One region of the Mesorhizobium sp. P2_D6 genome, then DNA from elsewhere that is predicted to be linked to it. Evidence: riboswitches for the same ligand, from Rfam matches in the RefSeq annotation. Region 1 holds a riboswitch; each other region holds the start of a gene.
The links. Region 1 has a riboswitch for cobalamin ahead of AC1D1L_RS30620 (DUF1636 family protein). Riboswitches for the same ligand answer to the same signal wherever they lie in the genome.
Positions count from the first base shown of each region.

Region 2: linked by a shared signal. The riboswitch ahead of AC1D1L_RS02655 (aromatic ring-hydroxylating oxygenase subunit alpha) and the one ahead of AC1D1L_RS30620 (DUF1636 family protein) in region 1 are both predicted to bind cobalamin.
Region 3: linked by a shared signal. The riboswitch ahead of AC1D1L_RS14220 (CbtB domain-containing protein) and the one ahead of AC1D1L_RS30620 (DUF1636 family protein) in region 1 are both predicted to bind cobalamin.
Region 4: linked by a shared signal. The riboswitch ahead of metE (5-methyltetrahydropteroyltriglutamate--homocysteine S-methyltransferase) and the one ahead of AC1D1L_RS30620 (DUF1636 family protein) in region 1 are both predicted to bind cobalamin.

Region 1 is NZ_JBFUEG010000025.1:22,246-29,553, reverse strand. Features, by position in the region: gene AC1D1L_RS30630 (cobaltochelatase subunit CobN) at 1-1,645, opposite strand, end outside; gene cobW (cobalamin biosynthesis protein CobW) at 1,664-2,716, opposite strand; gene AC1D1L_RS30620 (DUF1636 family protein) at 2,719-3,144, opposite strand; cobalamin riboswitch at 3,184-3,386, opposite strand; gene AC1D1L_RS30615 (winged helix-turn-helix domain-containing protein) at 3,416-4,615, opposite strand; gene AC1D1L_RS30610 (NADH-quinone oxidoreductase subunit A) at 4,949-5,314, shown strand; gene AC1D1L_RS30605 (NuoB/complex I 20 kDa subunit family protein) at 5,305-5,886, shown strand; gene AC1D1L_RS30600 (NADH-quinone oxidoreductase subunit C) at 5,891-6,496, shown strand; gene AC1D1L_RS30595 (NADH-quinone oxidoreductase subunit D) at 6,506-7,308, shown strand, end outside.
Region 2 is NZ_JBFUEG010000001.1:592,502-599,809, reverse strand. Features, by position in the region: gene AC1D1L_RS02685 (carbohydrate ABC transporter permease) at 1-973, shown strand, start outside; gene bglA (beta-galactosidase BglA) at 979-2,640, shown strand; gene AC1D1L_RS02675 (ABC transporter ATP-binding protein) at 2,706-3,818, shown strand; gene AC1D1L_RS02670 (DUF680 domain-containing protein) at 3,992-4,231, opposite strand; gene AC1D1L_RS02665 (DUF680 domain-containing protein) at 4,355-4,558, opposite strand; gene AC1D1L_RS02660 (DUF680 domain-containing protein) at 4,639-4,842, opposite strand; cobalamin riboswitch at 5,346-5,548, shown strand; gene AC1D1L_RS02655 (aromatic ring-hydroxylating oxygenase subunit alpha) at 5,665-6,912, shown strand; gene AC1D1L_RS02650 (FAD-binding oxidoreductase) at 6,991-7,308, shown strand, end outside.
Region 3 is NZ_JBFUEG010000005.1:441,990-449,297, forward strand. Features, by position in the region: gene cobD (threonine-phosphate decarboxylase CobD) at 1-260, opposite strand, end outside; gene cbiB (adenosylcobinamide-phosphate synthase CbiB) at 259-1,236, shown strand; gene cobO (cob(I)yrinic acid a,c-diamide adenosyltransferase) at 1,276-1,890, opposite strand; gene cobU (bifunctional adenosylcobinamide kinase/adenosylcobinamide-phosphate guanylyltransferase) at 1,890-2,402, opposite strand; gene AC1D1L_RS14215 (CbtA family protein) at 2,395-3,174, opposite strand; gene AC1D1L_RS14220 (CbtB domain-containing protein) at 3,190-3,369, opposite strand; cobalamin riboswitch at 3,406-3,600, opposite strand; gene AC1D1L_RS14225 (gamma-glutamylcyclotransferase) at 3,668-4,360, opposite strand; gene AC1D1L_RS14230 (aromatic ring-hydroxylating oxygenase subunit alpha) at 4,483-5,646, shown strand; gene AC1D1L_RS14235 (heparan-alpha-glucosaminide N-acetyltransferase) at 5,920-6,915, shown strand; gene AC1D1L_RS14240 (methyltransferase family protein) at 6,912-7,308, shown strand, end outside.
Region 4 is NZ_JBFUEG010000015.1:64,663-71,970, reverse strand. Features, by position in the region: gene metE (5-methyltetrahydropteroyltriglutamate--homocysteine S-methyltransferase) at 577-2,907, opposite strand; cobalamin riboswitch at 3,024-3,223, opposite strand; partial or broken gene AC1D1L_RS25715 (cytochrome P450) at 3,497-3,792, opposite strand; gene AC1D1L_RS25710 (cytochrome P450 family protein) at 3,759-5,015, opposite strand; gene AC1D1L_RS25705 (OmpW/AlkL family protein) at 5,088-5,780, opposite strand; gene AC1D1L_RS25700 (hypothetical protein) at 6,109-6,306, opposite strand; gene AC1D1L_RS25695 (AraC family transcriptional regulator) at 6,558-7,308, shown strand, end outside.

The DNA of each region.
Region 1 (7,308 bases):
CAATCGCTGACATTGCAGGAAGGGAGCCGCCAACGGAACTGCTGATCTCCCCCCAAGTGGGGGAGATGTCCGGCAGGACAGAGGGGGGCGCCTCGCGCAAACCCGTCTCTTCAGCCTTTCCCCAAGCTGCTTCTACTTTGGCAATTGCCTCAGCAGGCAAATCCTTGGAGAGCCCGAGATACTCCCCCAACCCCAACCCATCATCACTCCGCTCCAACGCATCCAGCAGCGCGCGCGGTGATTGCGGAATCCCTTCAACCGCATAGCCCTGCTCCTTCAGGTCATGCAGCATGGCCAGCACGCTCGACGGCACATCCAGGCCCACGGCATAGCCGGTGCGGCCAGGCGCGCTTGGGTAATCCGGGATCAGTATGGCGAACTTGCGCGCCGCGCGAGCCGTCTCCTGCAGGCGAATAAACGCCGCTACCCTATCCGCCACCTGCGCCACGCGATCCGGTTCCGGCCGGTTGGCGAAGGCGCGGTGGCCGAGTGCGGGGTCGGTCTCGCTTTCGCCCTTGAAGGAAATCGCGCCGGCAAGGATGCGGCCGTCGAGTTCGGGCAGCACGACATGCATGGCAAGGTCGGCGGGCGCTAGGCCGCGCTGGTTGTTGTCCCAGACGTCGCGGCGAGTGGTGGCGACGATGACCTGGAAGACGGGCACGCCGGCGCGGTCAAACAGGGTTTCCACGCCGGGCTCGGCACCGGAAGCGAAGGCGGTGGCTGTGATGATGGCGGCGGGTTTGAGCGAGGCCAGCGCGGTTTCGACGAAGGCGAGGGAGGTGGCGTCTTTCAGGCTGGAGACGAAGATCGGGACCGGGGTGATACCGCGCTGGCGAAGGGCATCAAAGAGGGCATCGATGGGCGCGACATCGGCAGCCAGCAGCATTGAGCGGTAGAAGAGGATGGGCACGACAGCTGCGGCGTCTCCCTCCCCCTCGAGGGGAGGGTGGCCCGCAGGGCCGGGTGGGGTCGGTACGACTGGGTTCGACGTTTCTTTCTGTCGCCGCGCTTCAGAAAGTCGGCGCACTTCACCGGCGACCCCACCCCCGGCCTGCGGCCGGACCCTCCCCTCAAGGGGGAGGGGGACGACGCCGCGGCCTGGCTCGTAGTAGCCGGCTTTCGGCACCGCGACCGGCTCGGCCGCCACCACATTGTACCCGGCCAGCCCCGCCAGCCGCTGCATCAGCGCTGTCATATTCTCCGGGCCGCCCTCGCGGAAATAATCAAGCAAGGCGTCCAGTTCCTCACGCGGCAGCGTCGAGGCTTCGATCAGGCGCAGGTCCTCGTCGTGGCTTTCGCCGGGCAGCAGGGCGAGTTTGATGCCCCGCTCTCGGGCGATTGCTGCAAGCTGGTCGCAGCCGTAGCGCCACCAGTCGTAGCCGCCGAGGATGCGCACCAAAATCATCTTGGCGTGGCGAGCGACGCTGTCGACCCAGAGGTCGACGGACATGGGGTGGCGCAGGTCGCGGAGCGCCGCCAATCGCATCGAGGGCAGGCGGCCGGCATCAGCCTTCCATGCGGCCGCCAGCCCGGCGAGGTCGCTATCGGTGAAGGACAGCGCCACAATATCCGCCGGCGTCTGCCTGAGATCGACCGGCTCGGCGAGATCGTCGAGCGAGGCGGATGTCGTGGTGAGGATGTGCATCGCGGCTCGTGCCTGAGATCAGCCGGCGAGTATACGCTCGATCGCCGGGCGGTTCAGCCCCTTGAGGCCAATGACGACGAGGCGCGAGCGGCGGTCGTCCTCGGCCGTCCAGGCGCGGTCATAGTAATGGTTGACGCGCGGGCCGACGGCCTGCAGCAAAAGCCGCATCGGCTTGCCGCCGACATCGACGAAGCCTTTCACGCGCAGCACATTCTCCTCTTCGGCAATGGTGGTGACGCGCTTTGCCAGTTCGTCGGGATTGGCGATCGAGGGAATGTCGACGATGAAGGTGTCGAAGTCGTCGTGCTCGTGGTCGAAAGCGCCGTCATGGTGCGACTTGCGGTTCTCGATGTCGTCCTCGACGGCGAGGCCGAGGCCCAGCAGGATCGAGGGATCGACCTTGCCATGCGCGGTCGCCACGATTTTTACGGCGCGGGCGGAATGCTCATTGATGATGGCGTTGGCGCGGGCCGAACCGGCTGAATCCATCAGGTCGCTCTTCGATAGGATGATCAGGTCGGCGCAGGCGATCTGGTCCTCGAAGACTTCCTCGACTGGATCGTCGTGATCGAGCGTCTCATCCTGAACACGCTGTGCCTGCAGGGCGTCCATGTCGTTGGCGACGCGGCCTTCGGCCAGTGCCGGGCCGTCGACCACGGCGATGACGCCGTCGACCGTCACGCGGCTCTTCACGCTCGGCCACTGGAAAGCCTGGACCAGCGGCTTGGGCAAAGCCAGCCCTGAGGTCTCGATCAGGATGTGGTCGACCTTCGGCGTCAGCGCCAGGATCTGGTCGAGGGCCGGCACGAAATCGTCGGCGACGGTGCAGCAGATGCAGCCATTGGCCAGCTCAACGATGTTTTCCTCCGGGCAGGTGTCGATGCCGCAGCCTTTCAGGATTTCGCCGTCGATGCCGATGTCGCCGAACTCGTTGACGATGATGGCAATGCGCTTGCCGCCGGCGTTTTCCAGGAGATGACGGACCAGCGTCGTTTTGCCGGCGCCGAGAAAGCCGGTGACGACGGTGCAGGGAACACGGGAGAGATTGCCGGCCGGATTTGGAGCGTTCATGGTCAGTCCTTCAACATGTCGAGGGGTGGGATGCGGGCAACGAGGCCGCGCTTGAGGCTATCGGGCCGGCCGCGCCAGGGGATGAGGCCGTCGGTCGAGGTGGCGAAGAGTTTTGCGCCGGTGACGAGGTCGGCGCCGCTGGTCGTGGTCAGGTCGCCGAAGACATAGCTCCAGCAGCCATCGCGCAGGATCGCGGCGCTGAGCCGACGCTTGCAATTGCCGAGGCATTCGACGGTGCGGACACGGATGTCGCCGGCAGCGGCGCGGCGCGTGTCCTCAGCCAGCAATTCGCCAGCGCGGGGATGGGCGTCTGAGCCGGTCTCGTCGCGGCAGGAGGCGCAGACGATGACGGTGACGCCGACCAAGGCGTCGCTATCGGCGGACGAAATATCCGCTGTGCCAGCCGAAAAACTGCTGTTCTGGTCCAAAAACCGGGCTCCTTGCCCGGAAACCCGCCAGGCGATCGGATTCTTCTGTCGCAGACGGCAGGTCTCCTGGCTCGCGGGTCATCGCCTTGGTAGCCGCCTTCCCGGTGTTACCCAGTGGCTTTCGGCCTTGGCTCGTCGCTTACAGTTGCGGGGACAGCCGCGGATTTGGGATTTTGTCCCGCACCGCATTCCCTCTTGGCCCCAGCCGTTGCGGGCAGGGGACCGTCTGCAGCGGATTTAGGCTTTTGCGGGCAGTACTGTCAACGCACGGCTACGACATGGCAATGTCGGCCAAAGGCTGTCCCAAATCGCCGGCCGGCGTCACTTCGATGCGCTCGAGGCCAAGCCAGCCCTGCATCTGCTTCAATTCCTCGAAGAGTTGTGCGGCGGTCTCAGGTGGCGCTTTGGGTTCGGCATAAGCCGCGTGGACGCGCAGCACGCTGGCGGGACGGTCGGCTTTGAGGTCGACGCGCCCCACGATCCGGTCGCCGAGCAGAAAGGGCAGGACATAATAGCCGTATTGGCGCTTTTCGGCCGGGGTGTAGATCTCGATGCGGTAGTGGAAATCGAACAGACGCTCGCTGCGCGAACGCTCGAAGACGACGGGGTCGAACGGCGCCAGCAAGGCGCGGGCTTCGATTTTTCGCGGCAGGCGGGCGTCCTTGTGGAGGTAAGCCGGCTTGTCCCAGCCTTCGACGCGCACCGGCAAAAGCTCGCCCGTCTCGACCAGTTCCTCCAGCCGGCCCTTCATGTCGGCCGGCGACAGGCGGAAATAGTCGCGCAAATCGCCAGATGTCGCGATGCCGTGGGCGCGGGCGGAAATGCGCAGCAACTCGCGGTGCGCGTCCTCGGCCGCCGGCACCGGCAGATCGAGGATCGCCTGCGGCAGCACGCGCTCGGGCAGGTCGTAGAAGCGCTCGAAGCCGCGACGGTGGGCCGTGGTGATACGGCCGGCCCAGAACAGCCACTCGAAGGCATGCTTGGCATGGCTCCAGCCCCACCAGCCGCCCGAGCCCTTCTGGCCTTCGAGCGCCGAAGCGGCGATCGGACCGCGCTCGGCGACCGCGCGGTAGATCTCCTCGATATAGGCGGCGTGCTCGCGGCCCCATTTGGCGAGGCCGAGATACATTTCGTCGCCGCTCTCGGCACGCTGCATGCGCCAGCGCATCAGCGGCCAGGTCTCGACCGGCAGAAACGAGGCCTCATGCGCCCAATATTCGAACACCGCGCGCTTGCGGGTGATGGCGGCATTGTCGAGCAAAGCCAGCGGGTAGGGGCCAAGGCGCGAATAGAGCGGCATATAGTGGGCGCGCACCACGGCGCTGACGGAATCGATCTGCAGCAGGCCGGTGCGCGAGAGCACCCGGGCGAGGTGGCGGCGATCGGGTGTGCCGCCCGGGCGGGGGTCGGTAAAACCCTGCGCGGCCAGTGCGATCCGCCTGGCCGTGGCGAGCGATATTTTGTCCTTCATCAAGATGCCTTTGCCCTGGTCCTGTTCGCGCATTTTTAGCCGGTGATTCCGACCATGCTAGCAGGCGAATGGCGGGAGACATGTCAGGAGACAAAAGTGGAGTAAAAGGTGAAGGAAATCAAACAGGAGCGGATCGGACCAGTTTTTCCCGACCTGCCGTCCAGCACTGCGTTTTGAACAAGGTTTGACTTGCTTCGCCGAAAGCCCTGCGCTAACCCTCGCCGCGTTGCAGCATAGGCACCTAAAACGGTTCAGCGGTTAAACTGTCACGCTTCCGCATTAGGGTTGGTTGCTGTAATCAAAGTGGATTGGCCGCCAACGGAAAGCCGCAGCATGAACGCACTGCTCAGTTCGTACCTGCCCATCGTCCTCTTCATCGCCGTGGCGGCAGTCGTCGGCCTGGCGCTTATCATCGCGCCGTTCCTGGTGGCCTACCGCAATCCCGACCCGGAAAAGCTTTCCGCCTATGAGTGCGGCTTCAACTCTTTCGACGATGCCCGCATGAAATTCGACATCCGCTTCTACCTAGTGTCGATCCTGTTCATCATCTTCGATCTGGAAGTGGCCTTCCTGTTCCCGTGGGCGGTGTCGTTCTCGAAGATCGGCATGCTCGGTTTCTGGTCGATGATGGTGTTTTTGGCGGTGCTGACCATCGGCTTCGCCTATGAATGGAAAAAAGGAGCGCTGGAATGGGATTGAACGACAGTTCCGGCACACTCGTCGCGCCGAAGCCCAAGGGCCTGATCGACCCCAATACCGGACGTCCGGTCGGTTCTGACGATCCGTTCTTCCTCGAGATCAACAATGAACTCGCCGACAAGGGGTTTCTGGTCACCTCGACCGAGGCGCTGATCACCTGGGCGCGCAGCGGCTCGCTGATGTTCATGACGTTCGGTCTGGCGTGCTGCGCCGTCGAGATGATCCACACCTCGATGCCGCGCTACGATTCGGAGCGCTTTGGTGTTGCGCCGCGCGCGTCGCCGCGCCAGTCCGACATCATGATCGTCGCGGGAACGCTGACCAACAAGATGGCGCCGGCGCTGCGCAAGGTCTACGACCAGATGCCGGAGCCGCGCTACGTCATCTCGATGGGCTCTTGCGCCAATGGTGGCGGCTACTACCACTATTCCTATTCGGTGGTGCGCGGCTGCGACCGCATCGTGCCGGTCGACATCTATGTGCCCGGCTGCCCGCCGAGCGCCGAAGCGCTGCTCTACGGCATTCTTCTGCTGCAGAAGAAAATCCGCCGCACCGGCACGATCGAACGGTAAATCCATGGCCGCATCCCTTAGCGAACTGTCGACCTATCTCGGCGAAAAGCTGCCGGGCCGCGTCAAAGACGCGGTGCTGGCCTATGGTGAGCTCGGCATTTCCGTCGAGCCCGGCGACCTGATCGACGTGGCGACCTTCTTGCGCGACGATCCACGCTGCCAGTTCATCTCGATCATCGATGTCTGCGGCGCCGACTATCCGTCACGGATCAAGCGCTTCGATGTCGTCTATCATCTGTTGTCTCCGAAGCAGAATTTGCGCATCCGCATCAAGGTCCAGGCCGACGAAGAGACGCTGGTGCCGTCGCTGACATCAGTCTATCCCGGCGCCGACTGGTATGAGCGCGAGACCTACGATCTCTATGGCGTCCTGTTCTCCGGCCATCCGGATCTGCGCCGCATCCTCACGGATTACGGCTTCGAGGGTCACCCGCTGCGCAAGGATTTCCCGCTGACCGGTTTCGTCGAAGTCCGCTACGACGACGAGGCCAAGCGCGTGATCTACGAGCCGGTGGAATTGAAGCAGGAATTCCGCAATTTCGATTTTCTTTCCCCGTGGGAGGGCACCGACTACGTGCTGCCCGGGGACGAAAAAGCCAAGACGAATTGAGGCGCCAGAATGGCCGAAACCTCCGTCCGCAATTTTAACATTAACTTTGGACCTCAACACCCTGCGGCGCATGGTGTTTTGAGGTTGGTGCTTGAGTTGGACGGTGAGGTCGTGGATCGCGTCGATCCGCATATCGGCCTGCTGCATCGCGGCACCGAAAAGCTGATCGAGCACAAGACCTATCTGCAGGCCGTACCTTATCTCGACCGGCTCGACTATTGCGCGCCGATGAACCAGGAACATGCCTTCGCGCTCGCTGCCGAGCGGCTGCTCGGTATAGAGGTGCCGAAGCGTGGGCAACTGATCCGCGTGCTCTATTGCGAGATCGGCCGCATCATGTCGCACATCCTCAATGTGACGACGCAGGCGCTCGACATCGGCGCGCTGACGCCGCCGCTGTGGGGCTTCGTCGAACGTGAAAAGCTGATGGTGTTTTATGAGCGGGCTTCCGGCTCGCGCATGCATGCCGCCTATTTCCGCCCCGGCGGCGTGCACCAGGACCTGCCGGCGAAGCTGGTCGAGGACATCGGCAAGTGGATCGATCCGTTCCTGAAGTCGCTCAACGATCTCGACAAGCTGCTTACCGGCAACCGCATCTTCAAGCAGCGCAATGTCGATATCGGCACGGTGTCGCTGGCCGATGCCTGGGCCTGGGGTTTTTCCGGCGTCATGGTGCGCGGTTCGGGCGCTGCCTGGGATTTGCGCAAGTCGCAGCCCTATGAATGCTATTCCGAAATGGATTTCGATATCCCGATCGGCAAGAACGGCGACTGCTATGACCGTTACCTCGTGCGCATGGAAGAAATGCGCCA
Region 2 (7,308 bases), on a different contig from region 1:
CGGCCGGTTGCCGCCGGCCTCGGCGCAGGTCGAGAAGGACGGCAAATTCGTGCTTGCCGGCAACATCTTCGGCGACGCTGCCGCCCGCAACATCAGCGCTTTCGGCGTCAAGTCGGCGGCACCGACGCAATATCCGGCCGGCACGACTGCCGATCTCGGCGATGGCGTTACCCTGCAGCTCAATGCCGACGGCACGTTCGTCATGTCGTCGCCGAAAGCCTTTGAGGGCGACCGCGGCCAGCGCGTCTATTATGCCTCGTCGGCGCCGCCGAAATTCACCACCGGCAATTACAACACGGTGCTGTTTTCGGAAGGCATCGGCCGCTCGTTCATGAACTCGCTGACCGTCACCATTCCGGCGACCGTCATCCCGATCCTGATCGCGGCCTTCGCCGCCTATGCACTGGCCTGGATGCGCTTTCCCGGCCGCGCGCTGCTGATCGCCGTCATCATCGGCCTGCTGGTCGTGCCGTTGCAGATGTCGCTGATCCCGTTGCTCAAACTCTACAACGGCGTCGGCACTTTCTTCGGCGTGCCGTCGAAAACCTATCTCGGCATCTGGCTGGCGCATACCGGCTTCGGCCTGCCCTTCGCCATCTATCTCCTGCGCAGCTATATTGCCGGCCTGCCGCGCGAGATCATGGAATCGGCGCGTATCGACGGCGCCAGCGATTTCGAGATCTTCGTCAAGATCGTGCTGCCGCTGTCATTCCCGGTGCTGGCCTCCTTCGCCATCTTCCAGTTCCTGTGGGTTTGGAACGATTTGTTGGTGGCGATGGTTTTCCTCGGTACCGAGGGCGATCAGATCGTGCTGACCGCCAAGCTCAATGCGCTGCTCGGTTCGCGCGGCGGCGACTGGGAGATCCTGACGACATCGGCCTTCGTCACCATCATCGTGCCGCTGATCGTGTTCTTCTCGCTACAGCGCTATTTCGTCCGCGGGCTGCTGGCCGGCTCGGTCAAAGGAGGTTGAGACTGATGCAATCCGCTTTGAAGGCGACCTCGAAACCCGATCTCGCCGTCGATCGCGACTGGTGGCGGGGCGCGGTGATCTACCAGATCTATCCGCGCTCCTACCAGGACTCCGATGGCGACGGCATAGGCGACCTCAAGGGCATCATCCGCAGGTTGCCCTACATCGCCTCGCTGGGTGTCGATGCCATCTGGATTTCGCCCTTCTTCAAGTCGCCGATGAAGGATTTCGGCTACGATGTCTCGGACTATTGCGACGTCGATCCGATGTTCGGCACGCTTGCCGATTTCGACGCGCTGGTGGCGGAAGCCCATCACCTCGGTCTCAAGGTGATGATCGACGAAGTGCTGTCGCACACCGCCGACATCCATCCATGGTTCAAGGAAAGCCGCGCCAATCGGGCTAACCCGAAGGCCGACTGGTATGTCTGGGCCGACGCCCGGGCGGACGGCACGCCGCCCAACAACTGGCTGTCGATCTTCGGCGGCTCGGCCTGGCAGTGGGACACAAGCCGCCAGCAGTATTATCTGCATAATTTCCTGTCCGAGCAGCCGGACCTCAACTTCCACAATCTGGAAGTCCAGGACGCGCTGCTCGACGTCACCCGCTTCTGGCTGGAGCGCGGCGTCGACGGCTTTCGCCTCGACACCATCAATTTCTACTTCCACAGCCAGGGGCTGGAGAACAACCCGCCGCTGCCGCCGGAAGAGCGCAACGACCAGACCGCACCCGCTGTCAATCCGTACAACTACCAGGACCATCTCTACGACAAGAGCCGGCCGGAGAACCTTGCCTTCCTCGAGCGGTTCCGGACGCTGCTCGACGAATATCCGGCGACCGCCGCCGTCGGCGAAGTCGGCGATTCGCAGCGTGGGCTGGAAGTGGTGGCCGCCTACACGGCCGGCGGCAAGCGCGTCCATATGTGCTATTCCTTCGACTTCCTGGCGCCGGAAAAGATCAGCGCCGCCAAGGTGCGTCAGGTGCTGGAAGCCTTCGGAAAGGTCGCCAGCGACGGCTGGTCATGCTGGGCCTTCTCCAATCATGACGTGATGCGTCCGGCTTCGCGCTGGGCCGCCGATGAGGCCGATCCGGCCGCCTATCTCAAGGTGATCTCGGCGCTGCTGATGTCGCTGCGCGGCTCGGTCTGCCTCTATCAGGGCGAGGAGCTTGGGCTGGGCGAAGCCGAGCTTAAGTTCGAGGATCTGCAGGACCCCTACGGCATCCGCTTCTGGCCCGAATTCAAGGGCCGCGACGGCTGCCGCACGCCGATGGTGTGGGATGCAACCGCCAGCAATGCCGGCTTCTCGACGGCCAAGCCCTGGCTGCCGGTACCGGGCAAGCATTTGTCGCAGGCGGTCAACGTGCAGCAGGGCGACGCCGCCTCGCTGCTTGAGCACTACCGGCGCTTTCTCGGCTTCCGCCGCCAACATCCGGCGCTGGCCAAAGGCGACATCGAGTTCATCGAAAGCGAGGGCGACACCGTCGCCTTCACCCGCCGCGAGGGCAATGAGCAGATCGTCTGCGTCTTCAATCTGGGCAGCAGGCCGGCCGAGGTCGATCTCGGCCAGGCGCTGCAGCCCTTGGCCGGGCACGGTTTTTCGGGACAATCCGGCACAGGTTCGATCCGCCTCGGCGGCTACGGCGCCTGGTTCGGGCGCATCGACTGAGTTTTGACGAAACGGAATTTCTTGAGGAAATCTGGGTTCTCTAGGGAAATCACTGGGAGGAAATCATGGCCGATGTCACGCTGAGACAAGTGAAGAAATCATACGGCAATCTGCACATTCTCCATGGCATCGACCTCGACATAAAGTCGGGTGAGTTCATCGTCTTTGTCGGCCCGTCGGGCTGCGGCAAGTCGACCTTGCTGAGGTCCATCGCGGGGCTTGAGGAGATCACCTCCGGTGAGCTGAAGATCGCCGGCGAGGTGGTCAACGATGTGCCGCCTTCGAAGCGCGGCATCGCCATGGTGTTCCAGTCCTATGCGCTCTACCCGCACATGACCGTCTACGACAACATGGCGTTCTCGATGAAGATCGGCAAGGAAAGCAAGGCCGAGATCGACAAACGGGTACGGCAGGCAGCCGAGATCCTGCAGCTGACCAAATATCTCGACCGTCTGCCCAAGGCGATGTCGGGCGGCCAGCGCCAGCGCGTCGCCATCGGTCGCGCCATCGTGCGCAACCCGAAAGTGTTTCTGTTCGACGAGCCGCTGTCGAACCTCGACGCGGCGCTGCGCGTCGCCACCCGCATCGAGATCGCCAAGCTCAAGGAATCGATGCCGGCTACAACGATGATCTACGTCACCCATGATCAGGTCGAGGCGATGACGCTGGCCGACCGCATCGTGGTGCTGAAGGACGGCCATATCGAGCAGGTCGGCACGCCGATGGACCTCTACAAGAAGCCCGGCAATCTGTTCGTCGCCCAGTTCATCGGCTCGCCGGCCATGAATATCTTGCCGGCGACAATCGACAAGACCGGCGACCCGACCATCGTCAGCCATGTCGGCGGCCGCAAGGCCACGGTGCCGATCGCGACACCGGCTTCGGCCAAGGGCGCGGCGGTCAGCTTCGGCGTGCGGCCGGAAGATCTGTCGGTCGCCACCGGCACGGAGTATCTTTTCGAAGGCGTGGTGGACTATGTCGAGCAGCTCGGCGAGGTCCAGCTGGTCTATGTCGACATCGGCCGCGCCGACCTGCCGCTGGTGACCAAGCTGCCCGGCAATGTCGAGGTCAAGCGCGGGGCGAAGCTGCGGTTGACTGCGGATGCCGGCGACCTGCACATCTTCGACGCCGACGGGCATTCCTTCTCGCTCAAGCCGGTGGAAGTGAAGGCGGCCTGAGATCGGCGCGTCGTATCGGCATGAAAAAGAGCGGCGGGCCAGGCCCGCCGCTCTTTTTTAAAACTTCGGCTGTTAGAGCAATTCCAGGAAAAGTGTGAGCGGTTTTCCGTCCGGGAATTGCGAAAAACAAACAGATAGAGCGGTTCGCCGTTTCTGTGAAACGGTGAAACGTTCTAGCGATTGCCGAAGAGGTTCCGGTCGCTGCCTTGCGGGGCGGACTTCTGTACGTCGCCCGACGAGTTCAACAGCTTGTAGACCGGCGAACCGGTGTTGGGCACCGACGACGTCCGGGTGTTGTCGACGTTGACGGTCGCCTGGTTGTCGACGGCGCTAGAGCCGACATTGTCGTTGCGGGCATAAGCACTGCCGGCGGCAATCAAAAGCGCAGCGGCAGCAAGAGCGATCTTCTTCATGTCAAGTCTCCTGAATTTTTATCATGTGGCAGAGCGGCTGGTGATCACGCCGCTCTGCAGCTTGTTCGATGTTCGACTGGGATCGTTGTCCGAAAAACTCTGAGGTCAGATCCCGATCGTCTGTTAGCGACCGAAGAGGTTACGGTCGGCGCCCTGTGCGGGGGCCTGAGCAGCCGGATCCGACTTCGCAACCGAAGCCGTGTGGCCACTATCCGTCGACGTAACCGCAGGCTGGTTGGCGCCGTTCGAACCATAGTTGTCACTGGCGGCGAAAGCGCTGCCGGAAACGGCCAGAACGGCGGCGGCAGCAACGATGATCTTTTTCATTTTAAATACTCCTGAATTTCTTCGAGATCCCAAGAGCGGCGGACAGGCCGCCACGCTTTTGTTTGGATCGGTATCAGCTGTTAACGGCCGAAGAGGTTGCGGTCGCTGCCCTGAACGACGGGCTGCTTGTCAGCGGGCACCGACTTCTGAATGGAAGCCGTATACGAGCTGTCAACCGCGGCAGCGGGCTGGTTCGCACCATTGGAACCATAATTGTCGCTACCAGCGAAGGCGCTGCCGGTGATGGCCAAAACGGCGGCGGCAGTAAGGATGATCTTTTTCATTTTTAGTACTCCAGTTTTGCTGTCCGTCTAGCGGCGTGTGGTGGGAGCAATTCGCGTCGTTCGGACAAGCCCCGATGTGGGAAAGCCATAGGCTGGTTTCCAATCACGAAGTTGTTCCGGCTGGGCCATGATTTCACCTCTTGTAATTTTCATAAGCATGCCTATCATCTCACTTTGTGTAAATAATACAAAGTCTTATGTGACCATGCCGTCTGGCTCACCGAGTGTGTCCGGGCGTCAGCGTTCACACTGTCCTGCACGCATTGTCAACAGAAACGAACCGTTCGGTTCGATTTTAGAAACTGCTAATAGTCACTTTTCGATACCGTTGACGTGTTTTCCCTTAGTCGGCAGTCTGATTCGTGGTGATTTGCGAGGGGCCGCGATCCGCCCCGAAAACAACGCCGTCAGCCCCACGATCGTCTGCCGCCGCGTTTGTCGTGCGTGTCGCGCCGCATGGAGACGATGTCGCTTTCATGCCGATGTCGCGATCGCTGCCGTGATTAGATGATCCCATCTCAGGTGCCGCTTCGTGACGACGGAGCGGAGAATTGGGAAGCCGGTCAGAATCCGGCGCTGCCCCCGCAACGGTGGTGGAGTTCAAGTCGCAACGGGAGACCACTGGGCAAGAAGCCTGGGAAGGTGTCGCGATGGTCCGCAAGGACAACTCCAGAGCCCGGAAACCAGCCCGAGATGCTTGAACTCGACTGATCGCGGTGGGCGGTCAAGAGGTGGATAGCGCATGCCGGCATATTGCCGGCCTGCGGCCGATCCTTCCTCCATCACCACCAAGTTCAGTCCTTAAACCACGAGGACAGAACTATGGATGCGCGCAACGACATGCTGAGGCTCTTGAACGGCCGCAAGCAAGGCTTTTCGCTCGAGCAACCCTTCTACACCGACCCGGACTATTTCAAGCTCGACATGGAGCTGATCTGGTATCGTGACTGGCTGTTCGTCGGCCATGATTGCGAACTGCCGAAGCCCGGCAGTTATATCACCGTGCAGATCGGCGACTATCCTGTGGTGCTCGTCCGCGATCAGAAGGGCAACATCAACGCCTTTCACAATTCCTGCCGCCATCGCGGCAGCCGGGTCTGCAACACCGAGAAAGGCACGGCGGCAAAGCTCGTCTGCCCCTATCACCAATGGACCTACGAGCTCGACGGCCGACTGCTGTTCGCCCGGCAGATGGCCGAGGGTTTCGACAAGAGCCAGTTCGGCCTGAAGCCGGTCGCCTGCGAAAGCGTGGCCGGGTACATCTTCATCTGCCTGGCGAAAGAACCTGCAGACTTCGCGCCGATGCGGGCCATGATCGAGCCCTACCTCAAGCCGCACCGGCTGAGCGAAGCCAAGATCGCTTTCGAATCGACCATCGTCGAGAAGGGCAACTGGAAGCTGGTCTGGGAAAACAACCGCGAGTGCTACCACTGCGCCGGCAACCATCCCGAACTCTGCAAGACCTTCCCGGAAGCGCCGACGGTAACCGGCGTGCAGGGCGCCGACAGCGATCCGGAGATGCTGGCGCATTGGGCGAAATGCGAAGCGGCGGGCCTGCCGAGCAAATTCCGCATCGATCCGGCCGGACAATACCGCGCCACCCGCGCGCCGCTGTTGCGCGATGCCGTCAGCTACACGATGACGGGAAAGCGCGCGGTGGCGAAGAACCTCTCCGACACTGTTGCCGCCGACCGTATCGGCACCTTGATGCACTACCACTATCCGACGACCTGGAACCACATCCTCATCGACCATGCAGTGACCTTCCGGGTGCTGCCGATCAGCGCCACCGAAACCGCGGTGACGACCAAGTGGCTGGTGCACAAGGATGCGGTCGAGGGTGTCGACTACAACCTTGAAGAGCTCACGCATGTCTGGACCGAAACCAACGACCAGGACCGCCGCATCGTCGAGGAAAACGCCTTCGGCATCCTGTCTCCGGCCTATGAGCCGGGCCCCTATTCGGAGCTGCATGAGGGCGGCGTGATCCAGTTCGTCGAATGGTACGCAGCCTTCATCGGTCCGCGCCTTGCCGAAGGCGGCCGGCCGGCGCTGCGCAGCGTCGCGTGAGCTCATGTCGCCCAAAAGTGTATTGCGGTTTTGGGATCACGACATGAGCAGAGCAAAAAGGACAGAGGGATGAATGCGATGACGGATCTTGGGCTCTATCGCCATCTCGACCAGATGGCGCCGTGGAATGACAGGCTGCAGGTGCTGGAGGTGATCGGCGTCAGCGACGAGGCGCCAGGCGTCAAGACCTTCACCTTCCGCTCCGACAACCAGACCTGGTTCCGCTACAAGCCGGGTCAGTTCGTGACGCTGGAGCTGCCGACACCGGACGGGCCGCTGATGCGCACCTACACGCTGTCGTCATCGCCGTCGCGGCCGTTTTCGATCGCAGTAACGGTCAAGGCGCAGGCCGGCAGCATCGGCACGCGATGGATGTTTGACCATCTGACGCCCGGC
Region 3 (7,308 bases), on a different contig from region 1:
GTGCCCGGGGCTGCTGCAACATGCACCGCCGACGGCGCGCCATAGGCATCGGCGGCGACCTTAGCCAGTTCATGCAGACGCGCCACTTCCGGCAATCGCGACAGAGCGGTGGCGGGCAGATCGAAAAGCGGGTAGGAGTGCGGATTGATACCTGTCGAGAGATCGACGAAAGGCTGTGGCGCGTGGGGGAAGAGCGCGCTCGCCCGGCCAAGGGATCCACCGTGATCCACCGCAGCAATCGCTCCATCAGAAAGCTTCATGTCGGTCCTGATCGCTTTCCTGTCGCTGGCCATCGAACGCATCCTGGGCTACCCGGACTGGCTGTTCCGTGCCGTTGGCCATCCCGTCACCTGGTTCGGCAGGCTGATAGCCTTTCTCGACCTCCGGCTCAACCGCGACACTGATTCCGACGCGCGGCGTCGTCGCCGCGGCATGCAGGCGCTGCTGGTGATCGTGCTGGTGCCGGCGCTGATCGCCTTCATCGTGCAAATCCTGCTGTGGCAACTCTTTCCTGCCGGGATGATCATCACGGCGATCATGGCCTCGTCGCTGCTGTCGCAGAAGAGCCTCACCGAACATGTCGAAGCGGTGGCCGATGCGCTGGACACCGGCGGGCTGGCGCTCGGCCGTATTGCCGTCGCGCGCATCGTCGGCCGCGACCCCGAAAAGCTCGACCACGCCGGCGTCAGCCGCGCCGCGATCGAAAGCCTGGCCGAGAATTTCTCCGACGGCATCGTCGCGCCTGCCTTCTGGACCGGGGTCTGCGGGCTGGCCGGCGGTGTCGCCTACAAGGCCGCCAACACCGCCGATTCGATGATCGGCCACCGCACCCCGCGCCACGAGGCCTTCGGCCGGGCGGCGGCACGCTTCGACGACTGGATCAACCTGCCGGCCTCCCGGCTGACGGCGCTGTTGATCGTCGCTGCCGCCTTTCTTGTCCGCGACGCCGACCCTCGCAACGCTTGGGAAGCTGTGCGCCGCGACGCCAAAAAGCACCGCTCGCCCAATGCCGGTTGGCCGGAGGCGGCGATGGCAGGAGCGCTCGGCCTGGCGCTGGCCGGCCCGCGCAGCTATGGCGGCGTTGTCGTCGAGGATGCGTTCATGGGCGAAGGCGGCCGTCGCGAGGCGGAGAGCCTGGACATCAGGCGGGCGTTGAAACTCTACCAGGTCGCCGACTATCTGCTGATCGCGCTGTTCGGGTTGCTCTCGGCGGCGCTGATCGCGATGACGTTCTGAACGGTTCTTACCCTCCCCACAAGGGGAGGGTAACCCGGCTCAAAACTCAATCCCTTGCTGCGCTTTCACGCCCGCAGAAAAATGGTGCTTGGTCACGCCCATCTCGGTGACAAGATCCGCTGCCTCGACCAACGCCGGCTTGGCGTTGCGGCCGGTGACGACGACATGCAGGCCTTCGCGCCGCGCCTTTAGGGCCGCCACGACCTTGTCGAGATCGAGATAGTCGTAGCGCAGCGCGATGTTCAGTTCGTCCAGCACGACAAGGCTGATGGACGGATCGGCGATCAACTCCAGCGCCTTGGCCCAGGCTGCCTCGGCCGCCGCAATGTCGCGCTTCAGGTCCTGCGTTTCCCAGGTGAACCCCTCGCCCATCGTGTGCCAGATGACACGGTCGCCGAAAGCGGCGAAAGCATTCTTTTCGCCGGTGTGCCATTTGCCCTTGATGAACTGGACGACGCCGACCCGCTTGCCATAGCCGAGCATGCGCAACGCCAGGCCGAAGGCCGCCGTGGTCTTGCCCTTGCCGGGTCCGGTGTTGACGATGAGCAGTCCCTTCTCGACCGTCTTTTCGGCAACCTCGGCGTCCTGCACCGCCTTGCGCTTGGCCATTTTGGCACGGTGGCGTTCCTCGTCTTTTGCGTCGATGTCGGTCATTATTTCACCTTGAGCGGCAGCCCGGCCACCATCAATAGCACCGTATCGGCAATTGCCGCGACGTGCTGGTTGAGTCGCCCGGCAGCGTCGCGGAACCGGCGTGCCAGCGCATTGTCGGGCACGATGCCTTGCCCGACTTCGTTGGAGACCACGAACCACGGTCCGCGCGGCTGCGAAAGCACATCGGCGAGCCGCTGGCATTCCACCGCGAGATCATGGTCGGCCAGCATATGATTGGTCAGCCACAGCGTCAGGCAATCGACAAGCACCGGCTGGTTGTCGGGCAAGGCCTCGAGCGCGCCGGCGAGATCGAGCGGCGCATCGACGGTTGCCCAGCCCTCGCCGCGCCGCGACCTGTGTTGCGCGATGCGCTCACGCATCTCATCGTCATAGGCTTCAGCGGTGGCGATATAGACCCATGGCGGCGGTAGCGCCGTCGCCAGAGTTTCGGCATGCGCGCTCTTGCCGGAGCGCGCACCGCCGATGATGAAGGTCAAACTGCGATCAGGCAAAGCTGTCGCGCAGGCTGGTCGCCGTACCGGTGAAGCGTCCGCGCACCACACCGACAACCGCGCCGAGCACCAGCCAGAACACCAGATTGGTCACCGTCACCGCCACCACGAACTGGTGGTGCAGGCCTTCGGGGATCGGCGTCTCGAAGCTGTCCGGCTGCGGCGCGCCGACAATATGCGGCGCCACGATCAAGGCCACGGCCAGGATCGCCAGCGGCAGCGATTTGCGGAAGGCGATCAGGCCGAGACCGGCCGCGGTCGCCGCCACCGTTGCCCACCACCAGATCTGGCGCTGGGTGAGGTCGGCCGCCGGCATCGCCGGCAGTTCCGGCGGCAGGCCGAGGCCCGGCGCGAGCGTGAACACGGCAAAGCCGGCCAGACCCCAGAACACGCCCTGGCGCCAGTTGCCGATGCCGCCGGCGAATTCGGAAACCGCCACCAGGACCAGCGCGAAACCGATGCCGGTGACGATATTGGCCAGCACGCTGAAGGCGAAGCGTTCGAAGCCGTCGGCCGGCGCCCAGCCTTCGTCCTCCGCCGGCGCGGCTGCTTCAGCCGGTGCCGGTGCTGCGCTGCTCATGGCATTGGTGTCCTCAGCGTTGGCGGCGGGCGCCGCGGCATGCTCATGTTGATGGCCGCCGCCGGCCTGTTCGTAGACTTCCGCCTTCAGGATGAGCGGCACGGTTGCATAGGCCTGCATGCAGGCGAGAACGACGCCGGCCACGAGCCCGGCGATCGCCGCGACGAACACGACGTTGCGAAACAGATTCATGATGTCAGATCCTCGTCAGTGGCAGGGAAACGCCATCGAATGGCGATAGTCGTGCGCGGCATTGTGGACCGCATCGATATGCGAGAAGCCGACAACGCCGATGACGAAAATGCCCAGAAACGCGCTAAGCACGAGCTGCATGAAGCGCGACTGCGAGGAGACGGAAGCGCCGAGGGAGACGGAAGCGGTATTCATATCTTGTCCTTTCGCCCTCCACCCGAGGGCATCGAAGTCAGTTCCCTGTCGCCGGCAGGTCTCCTGGCTCGCGGATCAGCGCCCTTCCCCACCTTCCCGAAGAAAAATCCTCAGTGGCTTGGAGAGGACTACCGCACACAGTTGCGGGGGCAGCCACGGCATTGGGCAACAAGTCAGCCCTCACCGCATTCCCTCTTGGTCCCTAACGGAACCGACGACATGCGTGACTATAGGCTGAAACAGCCGCATCCGGCAAACCAAATTCCGCCGGCCAACAGCGCGAATGCGCCATGCGGCGTTACGGGTTCAAGGCGGTGATCCGCTCGGCAACCAGCCGCTGCAGCCGCCACAGATGGCGGTCGTGAATGCCGCGCTCCTCCAGATTCTTCACCGTGTTGTAGAGATAGTCGGCGCCCGACCCCCAGTGCCCGCAGGATGTGGCCAACCGCTCGACGACCTTCGCCTCGTCGAGCGGACCTGAATAGGTCAGGCCGTTGCGGTTGATGACGAAAGCCAGCGCCCTGAGCGGACCGGCCTCGCTTGCAAGCTTCAGCATGCGCGGCCGGTAGCTTGTCGGCTTCAGCGTGACTTCGCGCCGGAACAGCCGGCCCAGTTGGTGGCGTCGGTTGTCGTCGGCTAGCCGAAAGGCAACGCCTTTGCACTGGCCACCGCTGTCGAGCGCCATCATCAGGCCGGGGCTTTCCTTGGTGCCCCGCCAGCGCGTCATGTTCATGCAAAAGGAACGGTGCCAGCCGCGCGCCAGCGCAACACGCTCCTCGACATAATCGATTTCCGGTTTCCAGATCAGCGAGCCATAGCCGAAAAGCCACAGCGGTTCGGTGTCCGGAAGCTCGGCCTGCAATTCATCCAGCAGCGAATCATAGTCGCTGTCATCCAGATGCATCGAGTCTGGATCCGGCCCGGGGTCCCTGATCTCGCGCCAGCAACGCGCGACCAGCTCCGGCGTAAGCGACATCTGTCGTGCGGCCACGTTCCGAATCCCCCATATCCACGACATGATTATGCGCCGCGCCCCAAACCGGCAATGCGGCACCCTGATTGACAAACGATTTGCCGAGGTGTCGGCTGGTGTATCCCCAGAGGAAGCCAGCCATGCAACCCAATCCGAGCCAGCGCGATCCCTATAATGGCCTGACCCGGCTGGAGCCGACGCTGCCGTCTTCGGCCTATTGGGACGCCGGCGCATACCAGAGCGATCTCGACGCCATCTGGTACAAAAACTGGCTGCTCGTCTGCCGCGAGGCTGACCTTGCCCAGCCTTTGGCGTTCAGGACATTTCGTGTCGGCACGCAGGAAATCGTCGTGCTGCGCGACGACACCGGCGAACTGCGCGCCTTCCACAACACTTGCCGGCATCGCGGCTCGCAGCTTTGCCAGGAGAGCGAGGGCCGGCTGAAGGCGCGGCTCATCACCTGCCCCTACCACGCCTGGTCCTATTCGCTGCGCGGCGATCTGGTGCGCGTTCCCTCGAAATCGCTGCCCGACGGTTTCGACAAGGCCGATCATCCGCTCTACCGCGTGGCGCTCTCGGTCTGGCGCGGCTTTGTCTTCGTCAACCTGGAGGAGGACGCGGCCGGCTCGGCGCAGGCATCCTTCGATCCGGCTTCCGGCAACCTCGGCAACTGGCCGCTGGAAACGCTGGTATCAGGCCATGTCCTGCGCAAGGTGATGAACTGCAACTGGAAGATCTTTTGGGAAAACTTCAACGAGTGCCTGCACTGCCCTGGCGTCCACAAGGACCTGTCGCGGCTGGTGCCGATCTACGGCCGCGGTCTGATGAGCCGGCACGACGACCCCGACTGGGTTCGCCATGCCGACAATGACGCGCCGGAGTTTTCCGGCGGCTTGCGCGCCGGCGCCGAGACCTGGTCGCGCGACGGCCAGACGCATGGTCCCATATTCACCGGCCTAACGCTGGCCGAGCGTGCAGCCGGCCAGACCTATGCCACCAGCCTGCCATCGATGTTCATCGTCGGCCATGTCGATTATGTCCGCACCGTGCGCCTGACACCGCTCGACCCCGAGCAGACCGAACTCACCGCCGAGTGGCTGTTCGCGCACGAGGCGCTGGCTCAGACTGACATCGACAATGTCGTCGCCTTCGGCACCCAGGTGCTCGAGGAGGATGCGGCGATTTGCGAGATCAACCAGAAAGGTCTGCGCTCGATGCGCCACCAGGCCGGTGTGCTGATGCCCGAGGAGTACGACCTGCACCGCTTCCACAACTGGGTGCGCGAGCGGCATGCGGCGCTCTGATCAAGCGACTTCGGCAGATAGCGCCAGGTGACGAAGCCGCAGGCCGCGGCCAGCAGGCCGAGCGTGACGAAAACCGAGCCTAGGCCGAAAAACGCCAGCACCACCGAATAGACCAGTGGCGGCAAAAAGCGAATTCGGCCAAAGCCTTTCCGGCTCCGGCCTAAAGCGCCGCCTCATGCAGCCGCGACGCGAGCGATGCCAGCGCGGCCGGCCTTCTTTTGTCCGGTGCAACCGTGATAGTCGTCTTCAGGGGCTGAATCAGATTACGAGACCATGAGCATCCATACCGCACCTGTTCCGGATCAACCGAAGCGCATCGTCGCCATCGACGTCATGCGCGGCATCGCGCTGATCGCCATGGCCAGCTACCACTTCACCTGGGATCTCGAAAATTTCCACTACACCGATCCCGGCCTTACCGCCGTCGGCTGGTGGAAGATCTATGCGCGCTGCATCGCTTCGACCTTCCTGTTCCTGGTCGGCGTCAGCCTGTTTCTCGCCCATGGCAGGCAGGTCCGCTGGAACGGTTTCTGGAAGCGCTTTGCCATGGTCGCGGTGGCGGCGGCCGCCATATCGGCGGTCACCTATTTCTTGACGCCGGACAGCTTCATCTTCTTCGGCATCCTGCACGAGATCGCGCTGGCCAGCCTGCTCGGCCTTCTGCTCCTGCGGCTGCCGGCGCTGCTGACGATGGTCGTGGCGGCGGTGGTGATCGCAGCGCCCCTCTATCTCCGATCCGAAGCCTTCGATCATCCGGTGTTATGGTGGGTCGGCCTGTCGGCAATCAACCCGCGCTCCAACGACTATGTGCCGCTATTTCCCTGGTTCGGCGCCGTGCTTGTCGGTATCGCTACGGCAAAACTAGCCTCCACCACCGGCGTTCTGGCGCGGCTGGCGACGCTGACGCCTGGAAGCTGGGCCAAGCCGTTCACCTTCATCGGCCGCCACAGCCTGGCGTTCTACCTGATCCACCAGCCGCTGCTGTTCGGCTGTGTCTGGCTGTTCTCGCAAATCTCGCCGGCGCCGGTCGAGACAAGGGAAGTGGTCTTCCTCAAGGAATGCCAGGTATCCTGCGAACAGCAGCGCGACACGGAGTTCTGCGCCAGCTATTGTGTGTGCATGCTGGACACGCTGCAAGGCGAGGCAGCATTCGACCGGCTCTACAATGGCGACCAGACCCCGGAGTTCAAGGCGCATCTGAGCGACCTTGCCGGCATCTGCACCGCCAAGACGAAGGAGAGCCCGATGACGCAGGGAGGGCAACAATGACCGACAAGCTGCCGGCAAAAGCTGGGCCATCGAAATCAGGGCTGATTCCATGGCCGCCACTGATCTACTGCGCCGCCATCGCCATCAGCGTCGTGCTCGGCCTCTTCTATCCCCTGCCCTGGATCGGCGACCTCCTCGGCGACCTCCTGTTCGCGGCCGGCTTTGTGGTGCTGTTTGCCGTCGCCGCGCTCTGGTTCACCGCCATCCGCGCCATGATGCGCGCCAGGACCACGATGAATCCCAATGGCGTGCCGGAGCATCTGGTGACGTCAGGCCCGTTCGGCGTCACCCGCAACCCGATGTATCTCGCCAACACGCTGATGCTCATCGGCGTCGCCTTCGTTTCAGGGATCGTATGGTTCCTGCCGCTGGCCCTGATCGCAGCCTTCGCCA
Region 4 (7,308 bases), on a different contig from region 1:
CTTGACCATCAAAACACAAGGGGTCCGCCTGCCAGCTGCGGCCGCTCGGCTTCGCCGTCGCGGTGATCGTGATTGAAGCCAGAGGCAGACAGAGCCATCGAGCGGGAATTGGCCCGCTGCAGAAGGCAGAGTTCGATGCCGCCTCAATGATCTCCAGAAGTACCGTTGGAACCTTACCCGGCTTAGCACTGCAACTGGTCTCCTGGAACGCGCTCCGCGGCCCGGCGGCGTGATCGCCGATGCTTCTTCCGACGATCGGGAGCGGGGTTTCGGCGACAAAGATCGGAGATGATAGTGAGAATGGATTATCCAATACGGAATGATCCGAAACTGGCTGACGGTGAGCCGTCTTGTCTCTGGCCGGCTCATTCGAGGGCCGGCCTCCTTCGATCGCCCGCCAACGCCGGCCTCTGGGACAGCTGACTTCGACGCGCCTCAACAAGCGTTCAGCCAGGACAACGTTGCCGAGGCGCTTTGTCACTGGCAGCTCGATTGCCCTGGGTCCGCCGGATAGACTCCCCCAAGATTGCCCGGTGTGTGGCGTTGCCGCTCACCGCCGGCGAGTGGCACCGAGCCCTACGCCGTCTGCGCTTTTTCCCGAACTGCGCCTGCCGCAGCCACCATGTTCACCAGGGCAGGGCGGACCTCCTCCCATCTGCGCGTTTTGAGACCGCAGTCGGGATTCACCCACAGTTGGCCATCCAGCAATCGATCGCGCGCAAGCATGATGAGGTTGGAGATCTCCCCCACTTCCGGGACCCGCGGCGAGTGAATGTCATAGACACCAGGACCGATCCCGTTCGGATACTTGAAGGTTCGGAGCGTATCGAGCAGTTCCATCTGCCAGCGCGAGGTTTCAATGGAGATCACATCGGCATCCATTGCGGCAATCGCGTCCACGATATCGCCGAACTCGGAGTAGCACATATGGGTGTGGATCTGGGTCGCATCGCCGACCGCGGTTGAAGCCAGCCGGAAGCATTCGACGGCCCAGTCGAGATAGGCCTGCCAGTCGGCCTCGCGCAGCGGCAAGCCCTCGCGCAGTGCGGCTTCGTCGATCTGGATCATCCTGGCGCCCGCCTTTTCGAGGTCGCTCACTTCATCGCCAATGGCGAGCGCGACCTGGCGGCAGACGGCTGAGCGCGGAAGGTCGTCTCGGACGAAGGACCAGTTGAGGATCGTCACCGGGCCGGTAAGCATGCCCTTCACCGGCTTCGGCGTCAGCGACTGAGCATATCGCCACCAGTGTACCGTCATCGGCTGTTGTCGCGACACATCGCCAATGATGATCGGGGGGCGCACAAAGCGCGAGCCATAGCTCTGCACCCAGCCGTGTTGCGTGAAGGCGAAGCCGCGGAGCTGCTCAGCGAAATACTGCACCATATCGTTGCGCTCGAATTCGCCGTGGACCAGCACGTCGAGTCCGATCTCTTCTTGCCAGCGAACGGCGGCTTCTATCTCTTTCTTCAGGAAGGCCTCATAGTCGACGTAACTCAAATCGCCCTTGGCATGGGCTGCCCGCGCCTTGCGAACCTCGACTGTTTGCGGGAAGGAGCCGATCGTCGTGGTGGGGAAGGATGGCAAGCCAAACGTGTCGGCCTGAAGCTTGGAGCGCACGTCGAATGCGCTCTTCCGGTGCGTCATGGCGACCTTGATGGTGGCGCCCCGTGCTTCGACGAGCGGATCATGCACCTTCGCGGATGTCGCGCGACCGGCGGCAGCCTCAGCCGACGCCTCCAGTTCGGCGGCGACCGCGTCCCGGCCTTCGGCCAGGGCACGGGCGAGCACGACCAGCTCGTCGGTCTTTTGCGCCGCGAAGGCGAGCCACGATTTCACATCCGCATCGAGTGCCGTCTCCATGTCCAGGTCGATCGGCACATGCAGCATCGAGCAGGACGGGGCGATCTCCACGTGGTCCAGCGGCCAACCGGCGACGATCGGCTTGATGCGGTCAAGCATGGCAGGCAGGTTCGCGCGCCAGACGTTGCGGCCGTCAATCAGCCCGAGCGAGAGCACAAGGTCCTTCCGCGCGAGCCGGCCGACGGTCTCCAACTGCTCTGGAGCGCGCACGAGATCGACGTGCAGTCCCGCCACGGGCAGAGAAATTGCGGTCTCGAGATTGCCTCCCAGCGATCCGAAATATGTAGCGATCATGATCTTCAGCTCGGGTGCTGCCTTCGACAGCCGGCAGTAGGCGAATTGGAATGCATCGCGTTCGTTGGGAATCAGATCGAGCACGAGCGCCGGCTCATCGATCTGCACCCAATCGGCTCCCGCGAGCTTCAGCCTCCGCAGGAGCTCGTCGTAGACGGGCAGCAGCCGTGGCAGGAGCGCGACAGGGTTGAAACCCTCCTCCGGTGACTTCGCCAACTTGAGAAAGGTGACCGGTCCAAGCAGGACCGGGCGCGTGTGGATGCCGAGCGCCTTGGCCTCGAGGAAATGATCGACCGGTTTCGCCGACGAGAGGGCAAAGGTCTGATCGTCCGTAAGTTCCGGCACAATGTAGTGATAGTTGGTGTCGAACCATTTGGTCATTTCCATCGCGGCGAGGCCATGCCCGTTGGCCGCATGCTCGTCACCGGCATGTCCACAATCAGCGGCCTGACCTTGGTTGCCGCGCGCCATGGCGAAATAGGTATCGAGTGGGACCTCGCCGTCAGTCCAGGTGTATCGTGCTGGCACGGCGCCGACCATGGCGACGGTGTCGAGCACATGGTCATAAAGCGAGAAATCGTTGGACGGGATTTTCGACACGCCGCGATCGTGCTGCTCCCTCCAGCTGGCGGCGCGTAGCGCCTTCGCCGTCGCGAGCAGGTCGGCAGCGGGAGATTTTCCGGACCAGTAGCTTTCAAGCGCGAATTTGAGTTCCCGCCGTCGACCGATACGCGGCACGCCGAGCGTTGTCACAGGAATTTGTTGAGAGACAGTCATGCCATACCCCGATGGTTGGGGCGTGGGGACAAGGAACGCGCGAGCAGGCGGCACGAAGCCGGGCTACTGCGACCACCGAGACACCCCGCCCGTGGACGTTGTTCGTCGTGGCAGGTCTCCTGGCTCGCGGGTCAAAGCCTCTGCCCGTCTTCCCGAGGCCGTTCGCCTCAGTGACACCAATGGGCTTGGCTCGCCGCTAACAGTTGCGGGGGCAGCGCCGGCATCGCACCGGCTTCCCTCTTAGCTCCGCTACAGCAGTGCCGCGCGGAGAACCATGACATACGCATAATCACAGCCGCTTTGCTCCTTGTCAATACATATAACGAGATGTTTATGTGATGATGCGAATAATGCCCTTGCGCTGATCGGTCTCTTTCGCCCAAAGCCGCATACGATGCCGCCTCTCATCAGTGCAGGCTCGGAGAGGTCCTTGTCCCTATCGGCGACGCCGGATCAGATCGAGGTCGCCGGGCTCAAGGGCGTAAAGTGGGGCGAGGCCGTCACGGTCCGCCGGGAATCCCGGTATTTGTACCCCGCTCGGCTTTGCTCAGCGTGCTTGCGCATTCCCCATCAGCGCGCTGATGACCACGTCCGGTAGCGGAAAGGAGAGGTGGCGCTGCAGGTCGGCGGGTTGGGGCTGGGCCGTCAGCGTCTCGAACAACTGCGTGGCGATCGCCTCGACCTGCTGCGCGAGCAGCTTCACCCTGCGGTTGCTGAAGGCCGGCGTCACGATCGTGCGTAACCGGGCATGCTCGCCCCCCCCTCGTGCGAGACCAGCCATCCCGGCGAACCGAGAATCACCGAATCTGGGGTGCGTGCCGCACTCGCTAAGCGACGGAAGGGCGGAAGGTGACCGGCAGGCGCTGCGGGCAGCGAATGACGTAAGACGGCATGTAGACGACGTCCTCCGCGGCGATGGCCAGCGCCAGATCCTCCAGCCGCCCGAACAGCGCAGGGAAGGCGCAGCACAATTCCAGGCGCGCCAGCGCAGCGCCCAGGCAGGAATGCGGCCCCTCGCCGAACGACAAATGCGGGTTGTGCCGCCGGGTGACATCGAACCTGTCGGCGCCGGGACCGAAGGCCTTTTCGTCCCGGTTCGCCGCATGGAACGCCATCAGGACGGCATCGCCGCGGCGGACCATGCATCCGTCGATCTCCACGTCCTGGGTGGCATAGCGGAACGGCAGATTGGCCGCTGAGCTGCCCCAGCGCAGGATCTCCTCGATCGCCTGTGACCACGGAACTTGGCCGCTGCGCACCAGGTGCAGTTGCTGCGGATGCGTCAGCAATGCCACCATGCCATTGCCGATGACGCCGGCGGTGGTCACGAAGCCCGCAGACAGCACCATGAACAGCATGTCGATGAGCTCGGTGTCGGAAACGAGCTCGCCATTGTCACGCGCGACGATCAGGGCCGAAGCCAGATCATCGCCGAGCTGGCCCCGCTTGAGCGCGATCAGGCGACGGAAGAACTCCGGGATGCGCTGCCGCGTCTGTCGCACCTCTTCGGCTGTGGCGGAGGTGTTGGCCAGGCTGTAGGTGAGCGCGACGATCTCTTCGCGCTGTTCGTCCGGCAAACCGAACAGTTCGGCGGTCACGTTGGTGGGCAGCGGAGCGGCGAACTCGCACATCAGATCGGCACTGCCGCCGCGCTGCGCCATCTCGGCCAGGAGTCGATCGACGCATTGTTCGACCCGTGGCGCCAGCAAGGCGATACGACTGGGCGCGAAGCTGCTGGACAGCAGGCCGCGCAAGCGCCGGTGATCGGCGCCGTGCGCCGTGGTCATGTTGTCTACTTTGCATATCCCGATCAGCGGATGATCCTCGGGAATCTCGCCGTCCTGCAGCGCCCGCCACTGTCGCCAGTCCTTGTTGAAACGCTGGTCGGAAAGCATCTGCCTGAGCGTCTGGTGACGGGCTGCCGCCCAGGTCACCACATCGCCTGGCAGCGACACTCGCGCCATCCCCCCCTGCCGCAGAATCGCAGGAGAAAGACGATCAACTTGCGTGGGAGCGGCCGGCACACCGATCACGTCGCAATGATCGTTTTCTACGCGCGTGCCAACAACTCCTTTAAGAACCATCGCGGGTCCACTTCTCGGCACGGAAGATCCGCGCGCGGACTTCGAAAAGTGCCCCCCCAGTGTGCTTCGTCCTCAGAAGCGGTAGGTGAGACCTGCGCCTATCAACCAGGGATCGAGCTTGGCCTTGCCCGTGAGCTTGGCGCCGGCGACAGTGACGTCGAAGTCGGGCTTGAGGAAAAGCTTCTTCACGTCGAAGTTGACGCCCCAGTGCTCGTCCACCATGTAGTCGAATCCGACCTGCAGCGCGGCGCCGAATGTGTTCTTGACCTTGAGATCATCGGCGCTGCCGGCTTGCTGATGATAGAAGATCGTATAGTTCACGCCGGCGCCGAGATAGGGTTTAAAGGCGTCGAAATCGGTAAAATGATACTGCAATGTCACCGTTGGCGGCAGCAGCCAAACCTTGCCGACCTTGCCAAGCCCGCCGATCGCACCTTGGCCATCGATGTTGGCATAGGTGGTGCCGAGTATGAGTTCGGCGGCGATGTTGTCCGTGAAGAAATACGAAATATCGAGTTCCGGCGTCACGGTGTTCGAATACGAAAGACCGGAGCCGGGCACCGCATTGACATAGCCCGAATCCTCGGTGATCACCCCCAACGCACGCAGGCGGATCTGCCAGGGGCTTGGCGCTTCCGCGACGCAGGCTTCTGCCTGCGGGACGCTCGCGGCTTGCCCAACATCTGCCGCGCCGGCCTGTCCCGCAACGATGAGGACGACAGCCGCTGTCATTGCCCGCGCCACGCCAATTCGCGCTCTCGCCATACTTTTCTCTCCTTGATCTTCAGAAGCGACGCACTGCGCCTTGATTGAATCCTGCTCGCATCAATCGAGATTGACGGAGCGCTCATGCGGGATAGCCCCCGCATGTGTCGTGCCAAATGAGAAAATCGTTGCAGAACAATGCGGTCACTCCGAGAGCGCTGTGTCTCATGTGCGACTTCGTCGAAGATCCGACAATGAGTGCAGCCGTAGCCGCCCCGGGTAGCCGTTCGTCAACATCGGCCGGCAGTTCGTTGGCCCGCTCGTCCTCGGCTTCGAGTTTTGGCGTATTCTGCGTTTAGCGCCTTGATCGTCGCCTGCTGCTTCGCCGTCAGGCCGGGGAACGTTCCAGCCAGTTGGCGCAGTCCGTGGGCGTGTCCGTAAGGCGTCTCGACCGCGACCGATATGGGCGGGAAATCCTTTGGCAGCACGCGCCAGCCGCCACCGATCGGGCCATGTAGCGGATCGCGTTCAAGACCTCGCGCAGGTCCGTTATCACGTGCCGCCCGGTCTTGGCCGCGCCCGGCAGGAACGGTTGTATCCGCGACCATTCCTCATCCGTCAGATCGGAGGGGGATAGCGCTTAGTCTTCTCGATATCGGCCATCCGGGCACGCGTCGCTCTGGTTCACATCCCAAGCTTCAATCACGATTAATCCCGCCAATCCGCTGCCCGCACTGCAGCAGGCTCCTGTTAGCGCGGCAATTAATCCTGCTTCGGTTTGAAATTCGCTACGAGAGCACGATATCGTTGTGATGACCGACCTGGATTGATCATCAAGTGGCCGATACCGCCGTAGAATGCGACGAAAAGGCGCGTGGCCGTTCTGACCCCCCGGGCCGACCGCCGCGCAATCGCGCGGTGATGAAGCACTCCGCTGTCCTTGGCGGGCTTGACTACCTGGCGGCGGATTATCGTCGGCAGGACTTCTCGAAGCATGTCCACAACGAGTATCTGATCGGGCTGATCGAGCGAGGCGTCCATGATGTCTGGTGCCGAGGTGAGGTTTGGCACGCCGGTAGCGGCACCGTCGCGACCTTCGCGCCCGGCGAACCGCACTTCGGGGGTGCTGGTGACGATCTTGGCTGGAGCCAGAAAATCTTCTACATGCCCGAAGGCCTTATCCGGCAAGTCCTTGAGGACAGCGGCCAAAACGAACCCGGAACGATCGACTTCAAAAGCCCGTTCCAGGAGAATGCCCCAGTTGCACACGGCCTCAGCGCGTTTTGGCGCCTGCTTGAACATGGGCATAGCTCGGCACTGGAGATCGAGGAGTATCTGATCCGTTTCCTGCCCCACGTCTTCGCACAGGCCGGCGGATCGCGCGTTGCTGAGCCAAAATTCGTGCCACCGAGGTTCCGCGACGTATGTGACTTCATCCATGCCCACTTTGACGAAGTCCTGCAGCTCGCCACTCTCGCCGCCCTCGCCGGATGCTCCAAGGCGACGCTGATCGATGGCTTCAAGGCGCATTTCGGGTTGCCGCCCACTCGCTACCTGATCCAGGTCCGCATCGACGAGGCGCGACGGC